DNA from 2 places in the Streptomyces sp. NPDC006335 genome. Region 1 is predicted to be linked to the other one. Evidence: riboswitches for the same ligand, from Rfam matches in the RefSeq annotation. Region 1 holds a riboswitch; the other holds the start of a gene.
What was found. A riboswitch is a leader RNA that binds a small molecule or an ion and turns the genes downstream of it on or off. The one in region 1 is predicted to bind cobalamin.

Region 1 (7,641 bases):
CGGGCGAGGGGTCGGGCGTGGTGGTACGCGGGGTCACGCGGGCTCCTCTGCGATTCCGGTGCGATATGTACGTTCCATGAAGGCGACAAAGGGGATATCTGTCCACCTCACCGGAAAAGTGAACCCGGGATTTCCGGAGGAGGCCGTTCCCGGTGTGTCGAAATTGTGATGGTCATTGAACGGACCTTGTATCACCGCAGGTTGACAGCGTTCCGCAAGGAGATCCACGATGTGCGAACACCGTGGCGCATGTGACCAATGGGCCCAGTGTTTTCTGAGACCACTCTCATCCTGACGGGATACGTATGTCCATAGCGAGACGTGTCACCATGCGGCGCCTGTTGGGGACGGGCGCAGCGACGCTCGCCTTCTCCGCTGCCCTCGCCTCCGTCGCCTCCGCCTCCGACTGCCCCGGCGGCAAGGGCTGGCAGGACGGCGGAAGCTACAAGCCGGGTACGGGCGCCGGCTCCAAGACCGAGACCGACCGCTGCGAGTTCTCCCTCGACGGCAAGAACTTCTTCGCCTCGGTCAAGGTCGACGACCTGAACCTGAAGCCGACCGACGACGGCAAGGTCCACGTCAAGGTCCGTGCGGCGGGCGACGCGTCCACCTGCACCGCCTCTCTCGCGTCCTACCGCGCGCACGGCCCGACGTTCGCCACCTCCGGTGAGCAGGTCTTCCACGACTTCGACACCGTGACCGTCAAGGCCGGCTCCGTCGACTCCCTCGACATCTCGATCCCGGACGCCGGCTGCTACGCGCAGATCGACCTCTACCGGGGCAACACGAAGTTCGACGGCAAGCTCGACGCCAACGACGGCCTCCCGCACGGCGACCTCCCCAAGGGCCCGGACCACCCGGTCATCAAGGACAAGCTGATCGCGGCCTGGAACGGCGGCACGAAGGACTGCACGACCACGCAGACCACGCCTCCGGCGACCCCGCCGGCCTCGGAGACCACTCCGCCGGCCTCGGAGTCGACGCCTCCGGCCTCCGAGTCCACTCCGCCGGCGTCCGAGAGCACGCCCCCGGCCTCCGAGACCCCGGGCACGGACACCCCGACCCCGTCCGCCTCGGAGTCCACCACGACTCCGGGCGCCCCCACGCCGAACGGCGGCGGCGGTGACAACCTCGCCGAGACCGGCGCCAGCAGCAACACCCCGCTCATCGCGGGTGGTGCGGCGGTGCTGCTCGCGGGTGGCGCGGGCATCGTGCTCGCCACGCGTCGCCGCAAGGCCTCGCGCGCCTGACCCCTTCTGACGGGGCCGTCCCACCTTCGGGTGCGGGCGGCCCCTTCCGCGTGTGTCCGCGGTCTTCCGCGTGCCGGGCGTCAGTGCAGGGTGGGCCGGTAGACGAGCTCCTGGATGTGACCGTCGAGCGTCCGGCTCTCGATCAGCTCCAGGTCGAAGTCGGCCGCGTCCCGGAAGACCGGGTCCAGGCCGGTCCGGCCGGTGATGACGGGGAAGAGGGTCACCTGCACCCGGTCGACCAGTCCGGCGGCCATCAGCGCCCGGTTCATCGACAGGCAGCCGTGCGAACGCAACGGCACCTCGGACTCCTCCTTGAGCCGGGCGACGACGTCCACCGCGTCACCGCTCACGACGGTGGCGTCCGGCCAGCCCAGCGTGTCCTCCAGGGTGGTCGACACCACCGTCGTCGGCAGGTTCCGCATCCGGGTGACCCACGGGTCCCGCACGTCGTCCCCCTCGCTGCTCGCCGCCAGCATCTGCGCGAACGCCCGGTAGGTGGTGGCCCCGAAGACCATCCGCTGCTCCTCGCGGTACTGGGCGAGGCGGTGATCGAGCAGCTCGGGGCCCTGCTTGCCCCAGTAGCCGCTCCAGTCGCCGCCGGCGGCGCCGTAGCCGTCGAGGCTGGAAAAGACGTCGAAGGTGTACGTGGCGGTCATGGCGTTCTCCGGTCTTCTCGAAGCTTTTTCGTGTCGTCCCGGCAGACCCGACGCGCCTCCCGAACTCATCGCTCGGCCCTGCCGTGGCCCTATAAATCGAACACATGATTGAATCCGGGCATGCGATCGTTCCCCGACGACCTCGCCCGGGCACAGCGCGAGTGGAGTGCCACCTACCGGCAGCTCGCCGAGCGCCCCGGCCGTACGGAGCTGCGCCGACGCCTGTACCGGCTGTCGACCCAGGTGTTCTTCCACCCCCACTGGCAGCACGGGCGCCCGCGCCCCGCGGAGTGGCGGGAACTGCGTGACCTCGCGGACGTCGGCGAACGGCTCCCCCGATGACGGACCGACATGCGGGACCGTACGTCGCGGACGATCCTGAAGACATGTCCGGACCGATCCGTGTGATCGTGCACCCTCCGTCCCCCACCGGCGGCCGCCGCGTGCGCGTCGACGGCGAGATCCTCGGCCTGGCCCACAACCTGACCGACGTCGCCGAGTTCCTCCGCCGCGCGGGACTGGAGATCGATCCGGCGGAGGTGGCGCAGTCACCGTGGATCGAGTGGAAGGGGGGCGGGCCGGAGCGGTGGGGGGTGGAGGGGTGACGCGGGTCACCGACCGGGGCTCTCTCTCCCTCTAGGGGCGCGAACGGGACCCTGCTCAGCGGGGGCGCGCGACCGGGGGCCTCTCTGGGGCCGAGGGGCGCGACCGGGGGCCCCTCCCTCAACCGCCCAGCACGACCGAGGGCCCTCCCTCAGCCGAAGGGTGACCAGGGGCCCTCCCCCTGCCGTCAGGCGCGACCGGGAGCCTCCCTGAGCCGAGGAGCACTACCGGGGCCCTCCGTCAGCCGCCCAGCACTACCAAGGGCCCTCCCTCAGCCGAAGGGCGCGGCCAGGGGCCCTCCCCCAGCCGTCAGGCGCGACCGGGGGCCTCTTTTGGGCCGAGGGGCCCTTCCTCAGCCGCCCAGCGCGGCCGGGGTCCGCAGGCCGAGCCACTGCTCGGCGTCCCAGGCCTCGAACCGCTCCACCTCGGTGAACCCCAGGTTCGCCGCGAGGCGCATCGAGCCGACGTTGGCGCTCTGGGTGGTGAGCACCACCGGCTCGCCGGGAAGCACACCGGCCAGCCAGTCGAGGGCCGCCCCGCACGCCTCGGCGGCGTACCCGTGTCCCCATGCCCGCGGCAGGAACAGGTAGCCGAGGTCGACCTTGCCCGCTGCGGCCGGCCTTCGGTGCCCGGTCGCTCTCCTGAGCAGGATCTGGCCGATCATCGCCCCGTCGAGATCGACGACGAAGCTCCCGGGCCACCGTTCGGGCACCGCGGGCAGCTCGCGCTCGAGCTCGTCACGCGGCCGGGGCCCGCCGAGGTAGGTGTGCACCTCGGGCGAGGCGAGCAGTTCGACGAACGCCGCACGGTCCCGGACCTCGGGCGCACGAAGCACGAGCCTCCTGGTTCTGATCGGTGAGGGCGGCCAGGTCACGGGTCCCAGGTGTTCCATCCGCGCACGCTAGCCGGTGATCGAACCCGGTGAACGGCAAACACCGTACACAGGCCCGCCCGGCGAACGAGGGCGACCGACCCGCGCGTTCACGACACCTGCTGCAACAACCCCCGTACCGCCTCGTCCACCACCGAGTACCGCACGACCCGCCCCTCCTTCTCCCCCGCCACGACCCCGGCCGCCCGCAGCAGCCGCAACGCCTGCGACACGGCGGGGTCGTTCATGCCCGTGGCGATCGCGAGGTCGGAGACGGCCAGGGGGCCGGTCCGGTGCAGGGCGAGCAGCAGGGACAGCCGGTTCGGGTCGGCGAGGAGGGCGAAGCGGTCGGACCAGGTGCGGACGTGTCCCGGGTCGCCGATCGCGGCGATGGCGTCGCACACCCGGTGCCCGTCGATGGTGCGGCGGTCGGCTCGGTCGGCCGGGACGAGGTGCATGGGGCACATCCTCGCAGGCGGCCATGTGTGATCTTCCATACCTGCGCAGGTGTGCAGCTATGCAGGAACCCCCACCCCCGCCTACGGTGGGCGGGCCGTGGTGCTCGGGAAACCGGTGACGACCCCTCAAAGGTCCATACCGGTGCGGCCCTCGCCACTGTGATCGGGGAGTTTCCCTCCCACGTCCCTCACGGGACAGCCACTGGCCGTCATCATCAGGCCGGGAAGGCGGGCGGGGAAACGCACGACCCGTAAGCCAGGAGACCGGCCACGGCAGCTCACGAGTTCATCCACGAGGTGCTGGAGTGACCACCGTATGACCGACCCTGCCCTGCCCGGGACCGCCGCCGCCCCCTCCTTCCGCTGGCGGCGCGAGGACACCGTCAAGACGGCCGGTCTGATGGCCGCGATAGCCGCGCTGCACGTCCTCGCCTTCGGCATCCTGTTCCTGCTCGTCGTTCCGGGGCACTACGAGGTCGGCGACAAGGCCTTCGGCATCGGGCTCGGCATCACCGCCTACACCCTCGGCATGCGGCACGCCTTCGACGCGGACCACATCGCCGCGATCGACAACACCACCCGCAAGCTGATGGCCGACGGCAAGCGGCCGGTGTCGGTGGGGTTCTGGTTCGCGCTCGGGCACTCCAGCGTGGTGGTCCTGCTCGCCGCGCTCATCGCGGGCGGCACCCAGCTCGCCGGCAAGGTCATGAACGAGGGGTCCGGCACCCACCAGGTCCTGGGTTTCCTCGGTACGACGATCTCCGGCACGTTCCTCTACCTCATCGCCGCCCTCAACCTGGTCGCCCTGGTGGGCATCCTGAAGGTCTTCCGGGCGATGCGGGCGGGGTCGTACGACGAGAAGGAGCTGGAGCAGCACCTCGACTCGCGCGGGTTCATGAACCGGGTTCTCGGGCGGCTCACCAAGTCCATCACCCGGCCCGGGCAGATGTACCCGCTGGGCTTCCTCTTCGGGCTCGGCTTCGACACCGCCACCGAGGTCACGCTGATGGTGATGGCCGGGTCGGGTGCGGCGGCCGGACTCCCCTGGTACGCGATCCTCTGCCTTCCCCTCCTCTTCGCCGCCGGCATGAGCCTGTTCGACACCCTCGACGGCACGTTCATGAACTTCGCCTACCAGTGGGCCTTCTCCAACCCCGTCCGCAAGGTCTTCTACAACCTCGCCATCACCGGGCTGTCCATCGCGGTCGCCTTCTTCATCGGCACGATCGAACTCGTCGGCGTCCTGCACGACAAGCTCGACCTCACCGACGCCCTCACCACCTGGATCGCCGACATCGACCTCGACAACGTCGGCTACGTCATCGTCGGCCTGTTCGTGGTGGTGTGGGCGGCGGCGATCGCCTACTGGCGGCTGGCGAAGGTGGAGCAGCGCTGGGGCGTCAGCGGTTCCTGAGGCGCGGGGTCTCCGAGACGCGGGGTTTCCGAGGTCCCCCGAGGCGCGGGGTTTCCTGAGGCGCGCGTGGCGACTAGACCCCCTCCACCGCCGTCAGCCACAGCTTCACGTACCGCTCCACGTCCACGCCCAACCCCACGTCCACCAGGGTCACTTCGCGCTCGCCCTCGTGGATCTCGGACTCGCCGGGACGGCGGCGGCGGTCGACGACGGTCTGGCCACGGGTGGGCCCGGGGGCCAACGAGACCTCCACCGGGAGGAGTTCGGTGGTCAGGCCGTCCGGGTCGACGACCGCGCAGACCGCGCCCGCGTCGCCGAGGCCGCCGGTGGGGGTGGGGTCCCCCGTGGTGGCCGGGTCGCGGTGGGCGAGGAGTTCGCCGGCCATGCGCAGGGACGGTTCCGAGCTGGCGCGCAGGCGCTGGACGTCCGCCGCCGGGACGATGACGCGCTCGAAGACGTCCAAGCCGTACATGGTGATCGGCACCCCGGCGGTGAGCAGGACCGCGGCCGCCTCGGGGTCGTGCCAGACGTTGAACTCCGCGACCGGTGTGGCGTTCCCGGTCGCCACCGCGCCGCCCATGAACACGATCCGCTCGATGTTCCGCACCACTTCGGGGTGCGTGCGCAGGAGCAGCGCGATGTTGGTGAGCGGCGCGGTCGGGACGAGCGTCACCGGGGTGGGCGAGGCGAGGATCTCCCGCCTGAGGAGCGTCACCGCGTCCACGTCCACCGCCACCCGGGTCGGCGCGGGCAACCCGAGGTCGCCCATGCCGTCGAGCCCGTGCACGTGCTGCGCGGTGCGCACGGGCTCGATCAGCGGCCGCTCGGCACCCCGGGCGACCGGGATGTCCCCGGCCCCGGCCTGCTCCAGCACGGTCAGCGTGTTGCGGACCACGCCGTCGACGTCGGTGTTCCCGGCGACACAGGTGACCGCCCGCAGGTCGATGCCGGGATGCCGGACGGCGAACAACAGGGCCAGGGCGTCGTCGACACCGGTGTCGCAGTCGATGATCACCGGGATGGGCTGACCGGTCACGGCGGGGGTCCTTTCGTCACTGGCGTACGTCGCTGGCGTACGGGACCGACCTTACGCAGCCGCCCAGAGTTCGGCCCCACGATCACCGTCCCGGGCGGCGATCCGGTCAAGCAACGCGTCGACCGGCACAGCTCCTGGCCTACGTCCGTCCCGCAGCCGTACGGCCGCACAGCCGGCGTCGGCCTCCCGCTCGCCGATCACCGCCTGGTACGGCACCAGGCGCGCGGCGCGGATGCGGGCGCCGAGGGTGCCGTCGCCGGGGCCGGAGAGTTCGGCCCGGATACCGCGCGCTTCGGCCCGCCGTACGACGTCGAGGGCCCGCTCCTCCTGGGCGTCGGCCACGGGGAGGACCACGAGCTGCACGGGGGCGAGCCACACCGGGAACGCGCCGCCGTGCGCCTCGATGAGATGCGCGACCACCCGTTCCACGCTGCCGATGACACTGCGGTGGACCATCACCGGGCGGTGCCTGCCGCCGTCGGGGCCGGTGTAGTGGAGGTCGAAGCGTTCAGGCTGGTGGAAGTCGATCTGGACGGTGGAGAGGGTGGACTCACGGCCGGCGGGATCGCTGATCTGCACGTCGATCTTGGGGCCGTAGAAGGCGGCCTCGCCCTCCGCGGACTCGTACTCGACGCCGTCCAGGACCTCTTCGAGGAGAGCGGTGGCGCGGCGCCAGAGCGCGGGGTCCGCGACGTACTTGGCGGAGCCGCCCGGGAGGGACAGACGGTACCTGGCCGCCCGGATGCCGAGGTCGTCGTGGGCGCGCCGGATGAGGTCGAGGGCGGCCCGGGCCTCCGCCACGGCCTGTTCCGGGGTGCAGAAGATGTGGGCGTCGTTGAGCTGGATGGCACGGACGCGGGTGAGACCGCCGAGGACACCGGAGAGTTCGGAACGGTACATACCACCCAACTCCGCCATCCGCAAAGGCAGTTCACGGTAACTGTGCGACCTCGACCGGTAGATGAGGGCGTGGTGCGGGCAGAGGCTGGGCCGCAGCACGACCTCCTCGCCGCCCAGCCGCATCGGCGGGAACATGTCCTCGCCGTAGTGGTCCCAGTGCCCGGAGATCTCGTACAGCTCCCGTTTCCCGAGCACGGGCGAGTACACGTGCCGGTACCCGGCGGCCCGCTCGGCCTCCCTGACGTACTCCTCCAGGACATGCCGTACGACGGCCCCGTCGGGCAGCCAGTACGGCAGCCCCGCGCCCATCAACGGATCGGTGTCGAACAGACCGAGCTCACGGCCGAGCCGACGGTGGTCGTGCGCGGGGTTCAGGGGGTGCTGGGGGTTCAGGGGGTACTTGGCGTTCATGGGGTTCTCCCTCGCGGTGGGGGCGAGGAACCGACGGGAACG
Region 2 (7,641 bases), on a different contig from region 1:
TCAACTCGTCGCCGCCGGAAGGGTATTCGGTGAGCGAGTACCCGGCGTCCCTGAGCGCGTCCAGGACCTGGATCGCCGAGGCGGGGGTGTCCAGGCCGACCGCGTTGCCGACCCGCGAGTGCTTGGTCGGATACGCGGTGAAGACCAGCGCGAGCTTCTTCTCGGCGTTCGGCTTGTGCCGCAACTTCGCGTGCCGTACGGCGATCCCGGCGACCCGCGTGGCCCGCTCGGGGTCGGCCACGTACACCGGGACGTCGTCTGGGCCCTGCTCCTTGAAGGAGAACGGCACGGTGATCAGCCGCCCGTCGAACTCCGGGATCGCGACCTGCATGGCCGCGTCCATGGGGGAGAGGGCCGCGTCGGACTCGTCCCAGGCCGCCCTGGACGTCGTCAGGCAGAGCCCTTGCAGGACGGGCACGTCGAGGTCGGCCAGCGCCCCGATGTCCCAGGCCTCCTCGTCACCGCCGGCCGAGGCCTGCGAGGCGTGGGTGCCGCCGGCGGCGAGGACGGTGGCGACGAGGGAGTCGGCCCCGGCGAGGATCTCGTAGAGCCCGGGGTCCGCCCCGCGCAGTGAACCGCAGTACACGGGAAGGGCGTTGGCGCCCTTCGCCTCGATCGCCTCGCACAGGGTGTCCACGAAGGCGGTGTTGCCGCTCAGTTCATGGGCCCGGTAGAACAGCACGCCGACGGTGGGGCGGCCGCTCTCCCGCGCGTACGAGCCGTGGACGCCGTACTCCGGCATCTTCCGCGGCTCGACGAACCCCTCACCGGTCAGCAGCACGGTGTCGGACAGGAACCGGGCGAGTTCCTCCAGGTTCGCGGGCCCGCCCTCGACGAGGTACTTCAGCGCCTCCGCGACCACACCCGCGGGCACGGACGACTCGGCCATCAACTCCGCGTCCGGAACCGCCTCTCCGCCCAGCAGCACGGTCGGGATGCCGGAGGCCTTCAGCGCGGCCAGCCCGTCCTCCCAGGCCCGCTTGCCGCCGAGCAGCCGTACGACGGCGATGTCCGCGCCCTCGATCAGCGCCGGCAGCTCCTGTACGACGTCGACGCGGGTCGGGTTCCCGATCCGGTACGAGGCACCGGAAGCGGCCCGGGCCGCCAACAGGTCCGTGTCGGCGGTCGACAACAACAACACTGTGCTCATGCGGGCGCTCCCGGTGGAATGAAAGGCAGTCCTTGCGGCGCGCCGGACTCGATGAGCCGCCACAGCGCGTCCGTGTCCGCGTGCTGTTCGATCAGGTCGCCGAGCCGGTCGAGCTGCTCCTCGCGCAGCCCGGCGAACGAGGTGTCGGGGGCCGGGACGAAGCGGCGGCCCGCGGCGGCCGCCACCTCCCGCAGGAACGCCCGCCGGAAGCCGTCCGACTCCAGCGAGCCGTGCCAGTGCGTGCCCCAGGTCTGGCCCACGCGGCAGCCGTCGAGGAAGGGTTCCCCCCCACTCAGGGAGGCGACCCCGTGATGGATCTCGTACCCCTCGACCTGCTCGCCGAGGGCTTCCCCGACCGGCCGGGTGAGGGTCTTCTCGCGGGCGAACCGCACCCGCACGGGCAGGACTCCGAGGCCGTCGACCGCGCCGACGCGCGACTCGACCTCGTCCTCGATGTGTTCGCCGAGGATCTGGAACCCGCCGCAGACGCCGAGGACGGGTCGGCCTTCGGCGGCCCTTCTGACAAGGGCGTCGGCCAGCCCCCGCTCTCGCAGCCACTCCAGCGCGCGGACGGTCCCCCGGGTCCCCGGGATCACCACGAGGTCGGCGTCGGCCAGTTCCTCGGGCCGGTCGACGAACCGGACCACGACACCCGGCTCGGCGGCCAGGGCGTCGACGTCCGTGAAGTTGGACATCAGCGGGATCGCGCAGACGGCCACCCGCATGACGTCCTCGCCCACGGGAGGGGTCACCGTGGACTCGCGGACCGTCCCGCGCAGGGAGACCCGCAGCCCGTCCTCCTCGTCGATCCCGAGTCCGTGCCGGAAGGGCAGCACGCCGTAGGTGTGGCGCCCGGTGAGCCCGTGGAGCATGTCGAGGCCGGGCTCCAGGAGGCTGACGTCCCCTCGGAACTTGTTCACGAGGAATCCGGCGACGAGCTTCTGGTCCTCCTCCGACAGCAGCGCGACGGTCCCGAAGAAGGAGGCGAAGACGCCCCCGCGGTCGATGTCGCCCACGACCAGCACGGGCAGCCCGGCGTTGCGGGCGATCCCCATGTTGACGATGTCGGTCCGCCGGAGGTTGATCTCGGCCGGGCTCCCGGCCCCCTCACAGATCACCGCGTCATACGTGCCCCGCAACTCGGCGAGACAGTCGAGCACGGTCCCGAGGAGTTTCTGCTGCCGCCCCCCGTGATACCCGCGGGCGCTCAACTCGCCGACCGGCTTCCCCAGCAGCACGACCTGACTGCTCTGTTCGCCACCGGGCTTGAGCAGCACGGGGTTCATCAGCGCGGTCGGTTCGACCCGGCAGGCCTGTGCCTGCATGGCCTGGGCCCGCCCGATCTCGGCGCCCTCGCGCGTGACGAACGAGTTGAGGGACATGTTCTGCGCCTTGAACGGCGCGACCTTCACCCCCTGCCGCACCAGCCACCGGCAGATCCCGGCCGTGACGACGCTCTTGCCGGCGTCCGAGGTGGTACCGGCGACGAGAAGACCCCCGCCACTCATGCCGTACGCCCCTTCACGAAGGCTCGCGCGGCGACACCGACGCCGAGCGCGAGCAGCCCCACGCGCCGCGACAGCCGTGCCGCGCGCTCGATGTCGTACGGGGCGACGGCGCGCCCCTCCTGATGCAGCACGGGCCGGTGTTCGACCCGTCCCGCGTACGAGAGGGTCCCCCCGAGCCTGACCCCGAGTGCCCCGGCGAACGAGGCCTCGACAGGCCCGGCATTGGGGCTCGGATGCCGGTGCGCGTCCTGGCGCCAGGCCCGCACGGCACCCCGGGGATCGTCTCCGGCGAGCGTGGCGAGCACGGCGGTCAGCCGCGCCCCCGGCCACCCGGCGAGGTCGTCGAGCCGGGCCGAGGCCCACCCGAAACGCCGGTACCGGGGCGACTTGTGACCCACCATCGCGTCCAGCGTGTTCACGGCCCGGAACCCGAGCAGCCCCGGCACCCCGCCGACGGCACCCCACACCAGGGCCCCCACGACGGCGTCGGAGGTGTTCTCGGCGACCGACTCCACGACCGCACGGGCGATCCCGTCGGCGTCCAGGGCCTGCGGGTCGCGCCCGCACAGATGGGGCAGCCGGGCCCGGGCCGCCTCGACGTCCCCGGTCTCCAGCGCCCGTCCGATGACCCGGGCCTCCCGCACGAGCGAAGTCCCGCCCACGACGGCCCAGGTGGCGGCCCCGGTGAGCGCGACGGAGGCGGCACGGGAGGGACGTACGACATGCTCCGCGGCGGCGCCGAGCGCCACCGCGCCCCCCACGCACACGGCGGTGTGCAGCGCGCCCCACCCCCGGTGGTCCCGCCACAGCACCCGCTCCACGGCTCCGGCGGCCCGCCCGAACGCGGCGACCGGATGCCCGCGACGGGGGTCGCCGAACAGGAGGTCACCGATCAGACCGGCGGCGGCGCCGTACGCGAAAACGCGATCGGCTCGCATCGGGTCAGCCGATCGCGGGGTCGTTCAAGTGCCTGGTACTGCTGGTGGATCGGCAGGCGAGCATCGCGTCATGTCCTCACTCAGGGTGTCCACGCCCTGGTTCGACGAGTCCGGCGGCGAGAGTTCCTGGCTCCCGGGGCTACCTACCCCGGTGACAGTGGCGGGACCGCGCCGGATTCGCACCGGCTTCCTCTCCTGCCGCCGTATATGGCTCCGGCAGTCCACCACGGGCCTTCGAGACCCGTCAACTTGCTGTTGACCTGCGGCGGGGGAGTGTGCAGAACCCCACATCGCCGGTCATGGAAGACGGCCGGGCGGGCACGGAACCCGAAGTTCCGTGCCCGCCCGGCCGTCGAGTGACGGGAGTGCCGTCAGGCCACGATCAGATAGATCCCGTACGCCACCGCCGCCGCGCACGCGGCGAAGCAGGCGTAGGCGCCGGTGACCGCGAGGCCGGCCGAGCCGCCCTGGGCCGAGGCCCGCTCCTGGCGGGACAGGCCCATGATGCCGAGGGTGAACAGGGCCACGAGGCCCACGGTGACGACGAGGCTGACGCCGAAGACGGAGCCGAGTGCTTCCCAGTCGATCTGCATGGTGAGGCTTCCTTAGGACTGCGGGCTCAGACGGCGGCCGGCGGGGAGGCCGGTTCCGGCGTGGCGGGCGGGCCGGGCGGGGCCGGGATCGTGGCGGTGAGTTCCTCGGCCACGGGGCCCGCGGGCGGCGGGATCACGGCGGCGATGGCCGTGGTCACCACGCCGGCCGGCTCGTCGGTCTCGTTGACGTTCGAGGCGTCGACGACCTCGCGCCGCGAGATCTTCCAGATCGCCGCGCTGGAGGCGACGAGGAAGACCGCCACGACCGCCGTACCCCAGTCGCCGAGGTCGGTGACGGACTCGGCCAGGGCACCCACCAGGGCCGCCGCAGGCAACGTCAGGCCCCACGCGACGAACATCCGCGTCGCCGTCGACCAGCGGACGACTCCGCCCTTGCGGCCGAGGCCCGCGCCCATCACCGAACCGGAGACGGAGTGCGTGGTGGAGAGGGAGAAGCCGAGGTGGGAGGAGGCCAGGATGACCGTGGCCGCGCTGGTCTGGGCGGCGAAGCCCTGCTGCGGCTGGAGGTCGGTCAGGCCCTTGCCCATGGTGCGGATGATGCGCCAGCCGCCGAGGTAGGTGCCGAGCGCGATGGCGAGACCCGCGGAGAGGATGACCCAGGTGGGCGGGTCGGAGTCGGGGGCGACGGCGCCGCCGGCGACCAGGGCGAGGGTGATGATGCCCATCGTCTTCTGCGCGTCGTTGGTGCCATGGGCCAGCGAGACCAGGCCGGCCGAGGCGATCTGGCCGGTGCGGTAGCCCTTCGCGGCGGCCTTGCCGTCGGCCTTCTTGCCCAGCGAGTAGGAGAGCCGGGTGGCCAGCATGGCGGCGACGCCCGCGACGATCGGCGCGGCGATCGCCGGGATCAGGACCTTGGTGACGAGCGCGTCGCCGTGGACCGCGCCGACGCCCGCCGAGGCGATGGTGGCGCCGATCAGACCGCCCATGAGGGCGTGCGAGGAGCTGGAGGGCAGACCCACCAGCCAGGTCAGCAGGTTCCAGAGGATCGCGCCGACCAGGGCGGCGAAGATGACCTCGGGACGGATGCCGGTCTCGTCGACGAGACCCTTGGAGATCGTGTTGGCGACCTCCACCGAGAGGAAGGCGCCCACAAGGTTCAGCACGGCGGACATGGCCACCGCGACCTTGGGCTTGAGTGCACCGGTCGAGATGGTGGTGGCCATCGCGTTGGCGGTGTCGTGAAAACCGTTCGTGAAATCGAACGCGAGTGCGGTTACGACCACAATCGCGAGGATCAGCGAGAAGTTTTCCATTTACCCAGGCAATCGTTCGAGGTCATTGGCATGTTGAAGGTAAGTAACCTGGATGAACGGAAGGTGAACTGAGGCGGGCCGCACGGTGACCGTAGTCTTCGGCTATGGCTTTGCCGGGCCCCACCGCCCCCGTGCGACCCGTGCGCCCCACGGCTACGACCCGCCCGCGAACCTCTTGAGCTGACGCGCCGAGCCGTCGAAGAGATTCTGGTCACCCGAAGGCTCCGCTGCCGCCCGTGCGGGGGTTCCACCAGTGGGCGGTCGTGCAGATCACCGGCCGGCGCCCGGTCAGCCGCTCGACCTCGTCGCTGAACGACCTGATCCAGTCGACCGTCCCCGCCTTGCTCATCCGGTAGCACGTGTGCTTCCTGTCGTACGGGTCGTAACGGGTTGTATTCGATGTCGAGCGCGGGCGGCAGGGTCCAGCCGTCCGCGGACCAGGCGCCGCCGTTGCCCACGAAGTACGCGGCCTGCGCCCGGCCCGACGACTGTCCGGCAGCGCGAAGTGGTTCGCCCCGCGGCTGATGCCCGCGTCGCGCGCCCCGTTAGTACTGCTGCCCGAAGCACGGGTTGCGGCAGCCGGTGGACTCGGTCGCCTCGACGTAGGCGAACCTGGCGCCCTCGACCCTGGCCTTCCGCCGGTCGACGTCCTTCTGGTGCGCCGAGACGTCGTGCCCCCCGGGCCGGTCCGCCGCCGGGGCCGGCGTCCCGGCGAACGCCGCGTTTCCCGCGGCGAGCGTGGCCACGGACAGGGCGAGGACGCGGAAGTCCACCGGATTGCGGCCGATCTCCGGCCGAGCCACACGAGGGGCGAAGCCCCGGCCCCGCACAGCCCCCGCACAGCCCCTGCCCCGCGCACAGCACCGCCCCCGCGACGCCCCGGCGCCCCGGCTGGCAGGATCACGGCATGGCTGAGCGACGGCAGGATCCACGGGACGTACAGGGTGCCGGGGGCGGGACGGGAGAGGCGCGGGCCGAGGAGGCGGAGGCCTGGGGCGAGTTGGTCGACACGGCCCGCCGGACGGTCACCGACGGACTGGTCGTCGGCACCTCCGGCAACGTCTCCGTACGCGTAGGAGACACGGTCCTCGTCACCCCGTCGGGCGTCCCCTACGACCGCCTCACACCCGACGACGTGACAGGTGTCGACCTGGAGGGGCGTCAGATCCTCGGCACCCTGGTACCGACGAGTGAAGTCCCCATGCATCTGGCGGTCTACCGCAGCACCGACGCCCGCGCGGTCGTCCACACCCACGCGGTGCACGCCACGGCCGTCTCCACGCTCGTGCCGGAGCTCCCCGCGATCCACTACATGACCAGCGCGCTCGGCGGCCCCGTCCGGGTCGCACCCTACGCCACCTACGGCACCGACGAGTTGGCCGAGAACATGCTCCACGCCCTCGCCGACCGCACCGCCTGCCTCCTCCAGAACCACGGCACGATCGCCTACGGCGCGACTCTCTCCCAGGCCTACGACCGCACGGCCCAACTGGAGTGGATGTGCCGCCTGTGGCTCACGGCCCGCTCGGTCCCCGGCCTGACACCGAACCTGCTGACGCAGGAACAGCTCGCGGAGGCGGGGGAGCGGTTGCGGGGGTACGGGCAGCGCGCTTGAGGGCATGGCCCCTTCTGTCGTACGGCGCGTGGGGGTGCGGTGTGGCCGGTCGCGCGGTTCCCCGCGCCCCTGGGGAGCCGCCGGCACCCTGCCCCAGGACGGACACCCCGCCGCCCCGGCCCCGGTCCGCCCGCCAGGCGGCTGCCGCCCACTGGCCGCAGAGCGCGTCCGACAGGACACTGAAGGCGTGCGCACTGTCAAAGCGACGGCCGCCGCCGTCACCGCAGCCCTGGCCGCCGGCGCTGCCGGAATCGTCGCCGGGCGGATCGCCAGCGACGCCGGACTGAAGGCGCCCGCGGGCCGCCCGCTGCCCGGCGACCCCCGGCTCACCGTCCACTCCACCGCCGCCGGCCGCATCGCCCTCACCCGTGACCTAGCCGCCCTCCGCCCCGGCACCTACGGCCTCGCCGGCGACGGCTCCCACGCCGTCGTGGGGCCCGTCCTCGCCGCGGAACCGCACTCCGCCGACACCGTCGTCCGCCGCCTGGAACGCGTCACCCACGGCACCCTGGCCCCCGGCGACAAGGTGTGGCTCACCCCGAACGCGTACGTCGGCGACCCGA

Region 2: linked by a shared signal. The riboswitch ahead of ABZ098_RS00360 (cobalamin biosynthesis protein) and the one ahead of ABZ098_RS24625 (HoxN/HupN/NixA family nickel/cobalt transporter) in region 1 are both predicted to bind cobalamin.

Annotation. Positions count from the first base shown of each region.
Region 1 is NZ_JBEXQX010000009.1:59,297-66,937, forward strand. Features, by position in the region: gene ABZ098_RS24590 (alpha-amylase family glycosyl hydrolase) at 1-37, opposite strand, end outside; gene ABZ098_RS24595 (LAETG motif-containing sortase-dependent surface protein) at 306-1,250, shown strand; gene ABZ098_RS24600 (dihydrofolate reductase family protein) at 1,331-1,906, opposite strand; gene ABZ098_RS24605 (hypothetical protein) at 2,027-2,248, shown strand; gene ABZ098_RS24610 (hypothetical protein) at 2,293-2,511, shown strand; gene ABZ098_RS24615 (GNAT family N-acetyltransferase) at 2,862-3,401, opposite strand; gene ABZ098_RS24620 (metalloregulator ArsR/SmtB family transcription factor) at 3,491-3,838, opposite strand; cobalamin riboswitch at 3,920-4,126, shown strand; gene ABZ098_RS24625 (HoxN/HupN/NixA family nickel/cobalt transporter) at 4,155-5,252, shown strand; gene ABZ098_RS24630 (nucleoside hydrolase) at 5,326-6,288, opposite strand; gene thrS (threonine--tRNA ligase) at 6,340-7,599, opposite strand.
Region 2 is NZ_JBEXQX010000001.1:64,739-72,379, reverse strand. Features, by position in the region: gene cobN (cobaltochelatase subunit CobN) at 1-1,150, opposite strand, end outside; gene ABZ098_RS00365 (cobyric acid synthase) at 1,147-2,658, opposite strand; gene ABZ098_RS00360 (cobalamin biosynthesis protein) at 2,655-3,596, opposite strand; cobalamin riboswitch at 3,694-3,837, opposite strand; gene ABZ098_RS00355 (hypothetical protein) at 3,968-4,189, opposite strand; gene ABZ098_RS00350 (inorganic phosphate transporter) at 4,216-5,463, opposite strand; partial or broken gene ABZ098_RS00345 (GH25 family lysozyme) at 5,617-6,215, opposite strand; gene ABZ098_RS00340 (class II aldolase/adducin family protein) at 6,371-7,078, shown strand; gene ABZ098_RS00335 (alpha/beta fold hydrolase) at 7,266-7,641, shown strand, end outside.